2 regions of the Steroidobacter flavus genome follow, and region 2 is predicted to be linked to the other one. Evidence: riboswitches for the same ligand, from Rfam matches in the RefSeq annotation. Region 2 holds a riboswitch; the other holds the start of a gene.
What was found. A riboswitch is a leader RNA that binds a small molecule or an ion and turns the genes downstream of it on or off. The one in region 2 is predicted to bind cyclic di-GMP.
Positions count from the first base shown of each region.

Region 1: linked by a shared signal. The riboswitch ahead of ACFPN2_RS12575 (fibronectin type III domain-containing protein) and the one ahead of ACFPN2_RS19650 (TlpA family protein disulfide reductase) in region 2 are both predicted to bind cyclic di-GMP.

Region 1 covers NZ_JBHSDU010000003.1:1,629,020-1,634,526, forward strand. Annotated here, with positions in the region: gene ACFPN2_RS12560 (carboxymuconolactone decarboxylase family protein) at 1-409, opposite strand, end outside; gene sigJ (RNA polymerase sigma factor SigJ) at 486-1,373, opposite strand; gene ACFPN2_RS12570 (DUF885 domain-containing protein) at 1,496-3,286, shown strand; gene ACFPN2_RS12575 (fibronectin type III domain-containing protein) at 3,353-4,087, opposite strand; cyclic di-GMP riboswitch class I at 4,241-4,327, opposite strand; gene ACFPN2_RS12580 (DbpA RNA binding domain-containing protein) at 4,779-5,399, opposite strand.
Region 2 covers NZ_JBHSDU010000003.1:3,207,931-3,213,437, forward strand. Annotated here, with positions in the region: gene ACFPN2_RS19630 (serine/threonine-protein kinase) at 1-980, opposite strand, end outside; gene ACFPN2_RS19635 (ECF-type sigma factor) at 977-1,558, opposite strand; gene ACFPN2_RS19640 (hypothetical protein) at 1,920-2,477, shown strand; gene ACFPN2_RS19645 (hypothetical protein) at 2,521-2,757, shown strand; cyclic di-GMP riboswitch class I at 3,039-3,123, shown strand; gene ACFPN2_RS19650 (TlpA family protein disulfide reductase) at 3,244-3,741, shown strand; gene ACFPN2_RS19655 (AraC family transcriptional regulator) at 3,812-4,417, shown strand; gene ACFPN2_RS19660 (hypothetical protein) at 4,421-5,507, shown strand, end outside.

The DNA of each region.
Region 1 (5,507 bases), 1.6 Mb from region 2:
GATTCCAGCCGTTGATGGAAACGACCACCAGGGTCAGCCGCGCCAGCTCTTCATCGCTGAACTGAGCACGCGCCTGGTCATACACCGCGTCCGGAACATGCTGGTTTTCCAGCTTGGTCACCGCCTCGGCCCAGGCCAGCGCGGCTTGCTCGCGAGCGCTGTACAAGCCCGGCGCCTCGCGCCACACGCTCAACAAATAGAGCCGCTGCTCGGTCTCGCCTTCCAGACGGGCATCCTTGCTGTGCATGTCGACGCAGAAACCGCAGCCATTGATCTGCGACGCCCGCAGCTTCACCAGCTCGATCACGGAATGTTCCAGCGTGGAATGCTCGAAGCCGGCGCTCAGGCCCGACATGGCCTTGAAGATGTCGGGATGCTTCATGAAATTGAACGGACGCTGCTGACTCATGCTCTCACTCCATAAAAGGTGTTTGCACCCCCTAGACGAGCGAGCTCGCCGGACTGTGACAGCCCGGCGCAAAAAATCAGGCGTGTGGCAGGAAGGCGCCGAGCTTGTCCGGATTGGCGACCGAGTAGTACGCGTAGATGCGCTGGCCGTCGGTGTCGAAGGTCGTGACCGAGTGCAGCTGGCCCCTGAACGACGTGGCCACGCCCAGCTCGCCGTTCACCCGCACGATGCGCCGGTCGACTTCCAGAGCGCCGCGACGTTGGAAGATCATCTTGAACAGCAGAACGATGCGCTCGGCGCCATGCAGAATACGGCGCGCCGCGACCGCCCGGCCGCCGCCGTCGGAAATCAGGTGGGCGTCCGTCGCGAACAGTGCCTTCATGGCCGGCAGGTCGCCGGCATTGGCCACTTCGATGAATCGTTCGAGCATGCGCCGCCGCGTCTGCTCGTCCACCTTGAAACGCTGACGCTCAGCCATGACCCGCTCACGCGCCCGATGCACCAGCTGCCGGCAGGCCGCCGCGCTTTTGCCGAGCACGTCGGCGATATCGTCATAGTCGCAATCGAAAGCATCGTGCAAGACAAAGGCGGCGCGCTCGTCCGGACCGAGCCGTTCGAGCAGGCTCAAAAAAGCCAGCGACAGCTCGCTCGCCAGCTCCGCCTTGGATTCAGGCGTCACTGAATCGATCTCGGCCAGCGGCTCGGGCAACCACGGTCCGATGTAGACCTCGCGCTGTGCTTTCACCGAGCGCAACCGATCGATCGACAACCGGGTGACGATGGTGGTCAACCAAGCCTGCGTCGACCGTACGTCGGAATTGTCCGATTCGCTCCAGCGCAACCATGCGTCCTGCAATACATCCTCGGCGTCAGCCCGCGAGCCGAGCATGCGATAGGCAATGCCGAGCAGACGCGTGCGCTCGGCGGCGAAAGCAGTGGCGGTGGCGGTTGGATTGGCACTCATGATTCACGAAGACGCAGCCTGACCGGACTAGACGAACCAGCGGCCGGCGCTGTGACAAGCCCGGCTCATTATGGCATCGTGACCGCCGATTTTCGGGGCCGGCCTTAGCTGAAGGGGAAAATATGCAGAGACCGAAACTGCTATTCGTACTTGCATACACATTGTTGCTGCCGTGTCTGGCACTGGCGCAGGCCAACCAGGCCAGTCGTTCCACCGTCGACGCGTTCTTCGCCCGCTTCACCGATGAATGGGTGCGCGCCGATCCCGACCTCGCCACCAGTTCGCGCTATTTCTCCGGCGAGGAACAGGCCCAGCTCGAACAGCAGCTCACGCCGCGTACCCGCGCCTATACGCTCGAGCGCATCAAGCGCGCCAAGCGCGGCCTCGCCGATCTGGCGAAATTCGATCGTAGCAAGATGAATGAATCGCAGCGGGTGTCCGCCGAGCTGATGCAATGGCAGCTCGAGCAGGTCGCGGCCAGCGAAGCGTTCCTCGACTATGACTTTCCGCTGGAACAGTTCAACGGCGCCAACGTCGGGCTGGTCGAGACCTTCACGCTGCGTCATCCGTTGGTGAAGCCGTCGGACGCGACCAACTACGTGACGCGCATGAAGCTCATCGGCCCGCGCATGGATGAAGCGGTGGCCGAAGCCAAGCAGCTCGTCACCCGCAAGATGGTGCCGCCGCGCTTCATCGTGGAATCGACGCTCAAATCGATGCGCAGCTTCAGCGATGTGGCGCCGGCGCAGAACCCGCTGGTCACCGCGTTCGCTCAACGCATTCAAACCATCGAAGGGCTCAGCTCCGCGCAGCGCTCGGAGCTGCAAGCGCAGGCGACTCGCATCGTCACTGAGCAGGTGTATCCATCGTGGCATCGTGCGATTGCCTTGCTCGAAAGCCTGTTGCCGAAGACCACGAACGATGCCGGCTTGTGGCGCTTCGAAGGCGGCGATCAGGCTTACGCATACGCGCTCGGCCGCTTCACGACCACGAAGCTCACGGCCGAGGAGATTCATCAGATCGGCTTGCAACAGGTCGCGCGCATCGAAGGCGAGATGGATGCAATCTTCCGCAAGCTCGGTCGCACCGAAGGCTCAGTGGCGGCGCGGTCGGCAAAGCTGCGGGAAGACCTGGCTTATCCGGACCCGACGTCTGACTCGAGTCGTGCCGCCATCATGCGCGACATCGACGGCATGATTGCCGACGCGCTCAAGCGCAGCCCGACGTTGTTCGATTTGCAGCCCAAGTCACCGGTCGTCGCACAACCGTTCCCTCGCTTCCGCGAGGCCAGCGCCGCTGCGAACTACAATCGAGCGCCGCTCGATGGCTCGCGCTCGGCGATTTTCCAGATGCCGCTGCGTCCGCAACGCATGACGAAGTTCGGTCTGCGCACGCTGGTGTATCACGAGACCGTGCCGGGTCATCACTTCCAGATCGCGCTCGAGCAGGAAAACACGGATCTTCCAAAGTTCCGCCAGGCACGTGTGTTGGGCGGGATCTCCGCGCTGTCCGAAGGCTGGGCGCTCTATGCGGAGAAACTGGTCGCCGAGAATGGTTGGTATGAGGGCGATCCGGAAGGATTGCTGGGCATGCTGGACGCGCAGTTGTTCCGCGCTCGCCGGCTGGTCGTGGACACGGGCTTGCACGCCAAGAAGTGGACGCGTCAGCAGGCCATCGACTACGGCCTGGAAGCGAGCGAGGTCGATCGTTACGTCGTGTTTCCGGGGCAGGCCTGCTCTTACATGATCGGCCAGCTGCAGATTCTCGAGCTGCGGGATCGGGCTCGCGCCGCGCTCGGCGATAAGTGGTCGCCTCAACAATTCCACAACGTCGTACTGCGGACCGGCAGCGTGCCGCTGGAATTGCTCGGTCGCGAAGTCGACCGTTATGTGGCCGGCGCCGCCGCCAACTAAAAAGAAAAAGGGCTGGCGTCACGAAGACGCCAGCCCTCATCGTCAGCTGACGATGCAGTCGATGAATCAGCCGATCACGCGGGAGATCACGTTCGAGATCTCGCTCTCGTCACCATCCGAAGTGATGGCGCGCACCGCGAAGTAATACGTCGTGCCCGCCTTCAGGTTCTGCACCGTGTAGGTGTTCGAGCCGGCGCTCGGCACTTCGATGGAATTCACCATCGCGTTCTGATTCGTGCCGTAGTGAATGCGATAGCCCGCGAGGTTCTGCAACGTCTCGCCGTCGACCGTCTGCGTCGGCACGTTCCAGGACAGCGCCACATTCGGGCCGGAAGCCACAGCTTCGGACGGCGCGGCGCTGGAATCGGAACCGGCACTCGAGCCGGCGGCGCCCACGGTGATCGAGAAGGCCGGCAACGAAGCCGTCGTCTTACCGTCGCTGACGGTGATCACGATGTTTGCAAACGTGGCTGCCGCGGTCGGCGTGCCGGTGAGCGCGCCCGTGGCGGTGTTGAAATTCGCCCAAGCCGGCTTGTTCTCGATCGAGAAGGCAAGCGTGTCGCCATCGGCGTCCGTTGCCTGCGGAGTCGCGGAGTACGCGCTGCCGACGCTGGCCGTTGTGCTCGCCGTGCCTGAAATCTTCGGCGCCGTGTTGGAACCACTGGCGCTGTTGGCGCTCGCGCTCGTGCCGCTGCCACCACCACCACCGCCGCCACCGCAGCCCGCGGTCATGAGGCCCGTCATCACCAGCGCAAACAAACCGCCACGCTGCACCCACTTGCCGACATTCGCCTTCTGCATCTGATAACCCTTGTTACTTCTGCCGGGCGCTTACGCACACGACGTGAATTTCCAAGGGCGACGCGGTCACTGTGAGGCGACCTGACAAATCATCGGTGTACTCGCGTACACATAGAACACCCGTGCCTCGCTGGCACGGTTTGCTCTCGCTAATTTGGCAGCCCCGCTGTCATCGGGCGTGAGCCCTTTAGACCGGTTGCTTTGCGTCCCCGACTTTCGACGGGTTTGCCCTTGACGGTAGCGAGCCTCGATTTATTCCATCCGAGGTTGTGACCGCCGATGACTGCGCGCACTCACACGCACAGCCGGCACGGCTGTCACAGGATTTCAGTCAGACGAGAAGCTTCAACTTCCTCGACCCGCTGCGGCGTTCGCTTTCCTTACGAACCCTTCTAATTGATCAGTGGATGCCAGTTTCGCGCTTTCGCGGCCCCTTACCCATCGGAGAGGCACCCAATGACTCGACGCGGGATGGAGCATAACCACCCCCGGCAGATCCTCAATCCTGTCGGCGAATAGCGGCAACGTCGCTGTATCCAGACGTCGCCGTCCGGGCGGAGGAAACATTGCCGATGTTTCTTATGGGCGGAGAGTGGACTGAGGCACGCACCGACCGGCTGGTTGGTCGGTGCGTTTGGGCCTGTATTTGCAGGCCTTTTTTGCTTTTTGGAGTGTCGCAGAGCCGCTGTTGTCAGCGGCGTCGCTTGGGGTCGCGCGGCGGGCGGGCGCTGGAGCGGGGACCTCTGGAATCGGTCTGCTTACGGAATTTCGGCCCCGCCGGACGGTCGCGTCGGAGCTTTTCCACGTGGGTTTTCAGGGCCCGGCTGATCTGGAGCGGCTGGCCGGCGACGCGGACTTTCTGCAGCTGGAGAAAGACGTCCTTGGGCATGCCGGCGGGCAGATCGACGAAGCTGTGATCGTCCTGGATCACCACGCGACCGATGTGCCTCCCTTCGAGGCCGACCTCGTTGGCGATCGCGCCCACGATGTTGCCTGGCTTCACGCCATGATCGTGGCCGACTTCGATACGATACGTTTCGACTTCCTCGTCCCCACGCCGGGGACGTCGCTCGTCGCTGCTGAAGTCACGATCCTGCCCGCGCCCTCGCGGGCGCTCCTCGCCCCCAAAGTCACGCGCCGGCCCACGTCGCTCCGATCGAACGTCCCCAAAGTCGCGCGCCTCCGCTCGCTTGCGGGGCCGCTCGCCTTCATTGAAGTCACGCGACTCGGCACGCTTTCGCGGCCGAGCTTCGTCTGCGGAAGGCCGGTGCTCACGCGAGCTTTCTTCGCGCGGACGGTCTTCGTCGCGCACAGAACGCGTGGCTTCACGAGCAGCCGCGGCTTCTTCGCCGACAGCACCGGTGTCGCCACTTTCGCTCGTGCCGACATTCGCGGCGACTTCACCGCCACCTGCGACGTC
Region 2 (5,507 bases):
TTCTTGACCGCGGTGCTCGGGCGCTGCGGGTCGCTGATACAAATGGAACGTTCCAGCTCGAGCTGGCTGGCCGAGGAGGGCACCGTGTAGGGCCGGAGGCCGGTGAGCAGTTCATATAAAACGACGCCGAGCGCGTAGACGTCGCTGGCGGTGGTGACCTGGCGGCCCATGATCTGCTCGGGGCTCGCATATTCGGGCGTGAGCAGCCGGTCGTTCATGCGTGTCAGCGCCAGCATGGCGGCGGCGTCGCCGGTATCGAGCAGCTTGGCGATGCCGAAATCCAGCAGCTTGGGCGCGCCTTCGGCGGTGACCAGGATGTTGGCCGGCTTCAGGTCGCGATGAACGATCAGGTTCTGATGCGCGTACTGGACGGCATTACATATTTCCAGAAACAGTTTCAGGCGCGCGGTGAGATCGAGCTGCTGCCGGTCGCAATAACGATCGACCGGCTCGCCGTGCACATATTCCATGACCAGATACGGCTGGCCGTCCTTGGTCTCGCCGGCATCGAGCAGGCGCGCGATGTTGGCGTGATTCAGGCTGGCGAGAATCTGCCGTTCGGCGCGGAAGCGCTGGCCCAGGTCGCCATGAATAGGCGCGTTATCGACGATCTTGACCGCGACCTGCGCCGAATACTGGCGATCGGCACGCTCACCCAGATACACCGTGCCGGTGCCGCCGTGGCCGAGGATGGACGCGAGTTTGTAATTGCCGATGACGCGGCCGACCAGCGCCTTGCGCCGATCGCGCGTGGTGGCGTCGATGGCCGCGCCGAGCGCGTGAGTCAGCGGCCCGGTGGACTGGCCCACGTCGCAGGCCAGCAGCTCGAGCAGCTCATCTTTCAGGTCTTTGTCGTCGCCGGTCTCGGCGCTGATGAAGGCTTCGCGTTCGCGGTCCGGCAACTCGACGGCGCGGGAGAACAGATCCTGCAAGCGCTCCCAGCGGTCGTCGACGTTCTTCCCTGGAGGTTCCGGGGTCATGAGGCTTCGGGTTCGCGATTCCGTGCCGGTCGGATCTGACGCAGGATCCAGGCCTTGGCGAGCCGGATCTCCCGATCGACGGTGGCTTCGGACACCTTCAGGGTCTCCGACAGCTCCTGATAAGTCAGGCCGCCGAAATAATGCAGCTCCACCATCTCCGCGAGGCGGGGATTGTTACCGGCCAGGCGCTGCAAAGCCTCATCGATTTCCAGCACGTCGATATCGCCCGCGGTGGCCGGGCCGAGATCGAGCACATCCATATCGAAGTCGTTGAGCGAGCCCGTGGTGGTGCCGCCGCGTTTGTCACGAAACCGGCTCTTGGCGTGATCCACCAGAATACGTCGCATCTGCCGCGCGGCCACAGCAAAGAAATGAGCACGGTCCTGCCACGAGACATTCATCTCGACGAGCTTGACGAATGCCTCGTGCACGACGGCGGTGGCCTGCAAGGTGTGGCCCGGCCGCTCGCGTTTCATATAGCGGCGGGCGCGGTTACGCAGCTCCTCATATATGAGCGGCGTCAGTCGTTCCAGGGCGCGCGTGTCCCCTGACTGCCACGCAGACAACAGCCGTGTCACTGCCTGCCGGTCGGGCGGTGGAATGGCGGCTGCGATTGTGTTGCTCAGTTGCGAGTCTCCGATTCGGGGCCTGTCTGTCTCTAGTTTACTGGCTCGATTGCGACAGTTTCTCACTTAGCGCCCGCGCCGTGCCGCGAGCCGCCCGCCAAAACCGTCCTACGGCCGTCCCTGAATCCGGCTCAACCGGTTGATTTCCGGGATCTCCCGAAAACCTCAGCTGAGCGATGTACTGATTGTTCCTTTTTTCTTCCGCTTGTCCAGGGGGGCTGTGACGGGATTCTCAGAGGGACATCGCTTATCCCAGTGATCGAGCCAATGCCGGCTCGGATTTTTAGCACTTTTCCCGGGAGGGGTTGTTGTCATGCGTAACGTATTTGCAATTTCGATGGCGGTGGCGGGTGTTCTGTTTGCTTCTGGCGCGAGCTTCAGCGCGCAACTGGCGGACGGCGATTCAGGTGGCAAGCGTCCGGTATTTAACATTGTCGATGGCGACTCGGGCGGTAAGCGGCCGGTGCTGGCCGACGGCGATTCGGGTGGCAAGCGCCCGGTGTTCAACTTTACCGATGGTGACTCGGGCGGTAAGCGTCCCGTATTGACCCTGGCCGACGGCGACTCCGGCGGCAAGCGCCCGGTATTCAACTTCACCGATGGCGACTCGGGCGGTAAGCGTCCGGTGCTGGCCGATGGCGATTCGGGCGGCAAGCGCCCGGTATTCAACTTCACCGACGGTGACTCGGGCGGCAAGCGTCCGGTGCTGGCCGATGGCGACTCGGGTGGCAAGCGCCCGGTGCTCAACCTGACCGACGGCGATTCCGGCGGTAAGCGCCCGGTGCTGGCCGACGGCGACTCCGGTGGCAAGCGCCCGGTGTTCAACCTGACCGATGGCGACTCGGGCGGCAAGCGTCCGGTGCTCGCTTAACTAACGAATCCTGCTGAACCGGTTTTTTGAATTGGAGAGACAGATGAAAAAGCGTATCGCCCTCGGCGCCGCCATGTTGCTCACCCTCGGGACCGCCGTCGCCAGCACGTTCCTGTACGGACACGAGTCGGCCGCGCGCGAACGGTTGGTCGAAGAGCAGCAGATCACGTTGCCGTCCGACAATCAGTCATCGAGCCAGACTGTGACGCCGGAAATGATCGCGATGTGGAAAGCCACAGCCGCGTCGACCGACTACGAAGCTCCGAAAGCGCCTATCTAACCGATCGGCGTATCGCGGGTGCGGCCGGACCCCTCCCTCCGGCCGCACTTCGCTTCGATGTCGCTCAGCGGGGGGAAGGCTGTCAGTCGTCTGTGTACGGATACAGGCGTCGATGCTGTTGTCGTCGCCTACCGACAGACCTTTGAAATGTGCGGCAAGTCACAGGCCCGTCGCGGTTTTGCGCCGCTGGCATCACACTTCGTTCGTTGACATATTTGCGCCGCGTATAGCACCCTAGCTGGCGTTGTCAGAGGTGCAGCCACGCACATGTCAGGGGCCGCCTCATGCAAGGGCAAACTCACCGAAAGGTGGGGACGCAAAGCCACCGGTCTAAGGGAATTATCCTAGGACAGCGGGGTTGCCAGCGCCGGCCTCTCATTCATTTGTGGAGGCGCCGATCGGCTGCCTCACCGCGTGTCCGGCGACGAATAAAGATTGATGTCACAGACCTCACAAGCTCGCCTGCCGCTCCGGGCTTCCGCACGGATGCCACGCCTTGCTTTGCTGGCGCTGTTGCTGCTCGGGCCCGCCGTGTGCATCCCGGCAGGCCCGCTGGTCGGCCAGCCCGCGCCCGATTTCGCGTTGCGCTCCTGGGATGGCGCCAACATGCGCCTGTCCGAGCACTCCGGCGAAGTGGTGCTGCTCAACTTCTGGGCAACCTGGTGCGGGCCCTGCCGCCAGGAAATGCCGCTGCTCGATGAAATCTACGGCAAGTATCGCCGCGCCGGGCTGGTGCTGTTCAGCGTCAACCTCGATGAGGAAAGCAATCTGGACTCGGCGCGCGAAATGGCCAAGACGCTGCGCGTCAGCTATCCCGTGCTGTTCGATGCTCGCAAAGAAGTGAGCCGCGCCTATCAGGCGGGCACGATGCCGTTGACGGTGTTGATCGATCGCGAAGGTGTGGTGCGCTACGTATCCGAGGGCTACAAGGCCGGCTATGAAGCGCGCTACACCGAAAAGCTGCGTGAACTGCTGAACGAGTGAACTCGCGCCGCCCGCAACGGATCCGCCTCGCTAATCGAACCGAACTCGTATCGAACTCCCGGACACCTCCATGCTGCGTCAGAGCCTTCTGAAAGTAATCGCCACGCTGAGCCCGCTGCTGTTCGTGGCCGGGCCATCGACTGCGCAAGACGCGCCCGCCGCGACCACCGCGCCGATCGTCGACAGCAGCACGCCGGCACCGTCCGCGCCCGCGGGCGGCGGCGACAGCTTCAAGAGCCTCGACGAAGAAGTGCAGGCCCTGAAAAAAGAAGTGCTCGATCTGAACCGCGAGCTGTTCGTGCTCGAGGAAGAGCTGCTGTTCCCGGCCAACACCCAGGTGGCGGTGTTCGTGTCCATGGACGTGGGTGAATTCTTCGCGCTCGACTCGGTGACCTTGAAGCTCGATAACAAGGAAGTCGCCAACTATCTGTACACCGAGCGCGAGGCGCAGGCGCTGCTCAAGGGCGGCGTGCATCGCGTGTTCATCGGCAATCTCAAAGCGGGCGAGCACGAGCTGATCGCGCTGTTCACCGGCCAGGGCCCGAATCAGCGCGACTATCGCCGTGGCGCGACCATCAAGCTGGAGAAGGGCGTCGGCGCCAAGTACGTCGAGCTGAAGATCAGCGACAAGGCGCTCAAGGCGCAGCCCGAGTTCATCGTCAAGGAATGGGAATAACCCGTGCCGGGCCGATGTAACAAAGTTTTCGTCGCGGTGCTGCTCGCGCTGGGAGTGACCAGCGCGATCGCCAAGGAGAAGAAACCTCCCGAGCCGCGACCCTTGATCGGCACCCCGCAGGTCGTGCGCGATCTGCATTGGGGCGACGTGCTGTTTTATTTCTATCAGGACGATTATCTGCAGGCGCTGACTCGTCTCGGGGCCGCGCAGGATTTCAATCGCGTCAGTCATCACGGCGTCGAGGCCGAGCTGCTCAAGGGCGGCTTGTATCTGTCGCTGGGTCAGCACGAGGAAGCGGGCCGCATCTTCAAGGCGCTGTTGAACGACAACGTGCCGCTCGATGTGCGCAATCGCGCCTGGTTCTATCTGGCGAAGGTCTGGTACCAGCGCAACTATCTGGAAGACTCCGCGACCGCGCTTGCTTCGATTCGCGGCGCGCTGCCCGGCGATCTGGAGCCGGAGCGTCATCTGCTCGAGGCGCAGGTGCTGATGTACCTGAATCGCTATGACGATGCGATTCGCACGCTGGAGCGCTGGCAGCCGGTCGGTAATGGCGGCGACGTTTGGTCGTCGTACGCGCGCTTCAATATTGGCGTCGCGCTGGTCCGGCAGGAACGGGTCGAGGAAGCGGCCGAGCTGTTGAACGAGGTCGGTCAGATCGCGACACCGACCGAAGAGCTGGCGGCGTTACGTGACAAAGCCAACCTCGCGCTGGGGTTTGCCTGGCTCAAGGCCAATCGCCCCGAAGACGCCAAGAAAGTATTGCAGCGTGTGCGACTCGAAGGGCCACAATCGAACAAGGCCCTGCTCGCCGTCGGTTGGGCGGACTCGGCCGAGAAGAAGTTCAACAAAGCGCTTGCGCCGTGGATGGAGCTGCGCGATCGCGACATGCTCGACGCAGCGGTGCAGGAATCGTATCTCGCGGTTCCCTATGCCTACGCGCAGCTCGATGCGACCGGTCAGGCGGCGGAACAGTATGTGAACGCGGTCGAATCGTTCGCGGCCGAATCCAAGCGCATCGATCAATCCATCCAGGCGATTCGCGACGGCAAGCTGCTCGATGCCATCGTCGACAACGACAAGGCCGATC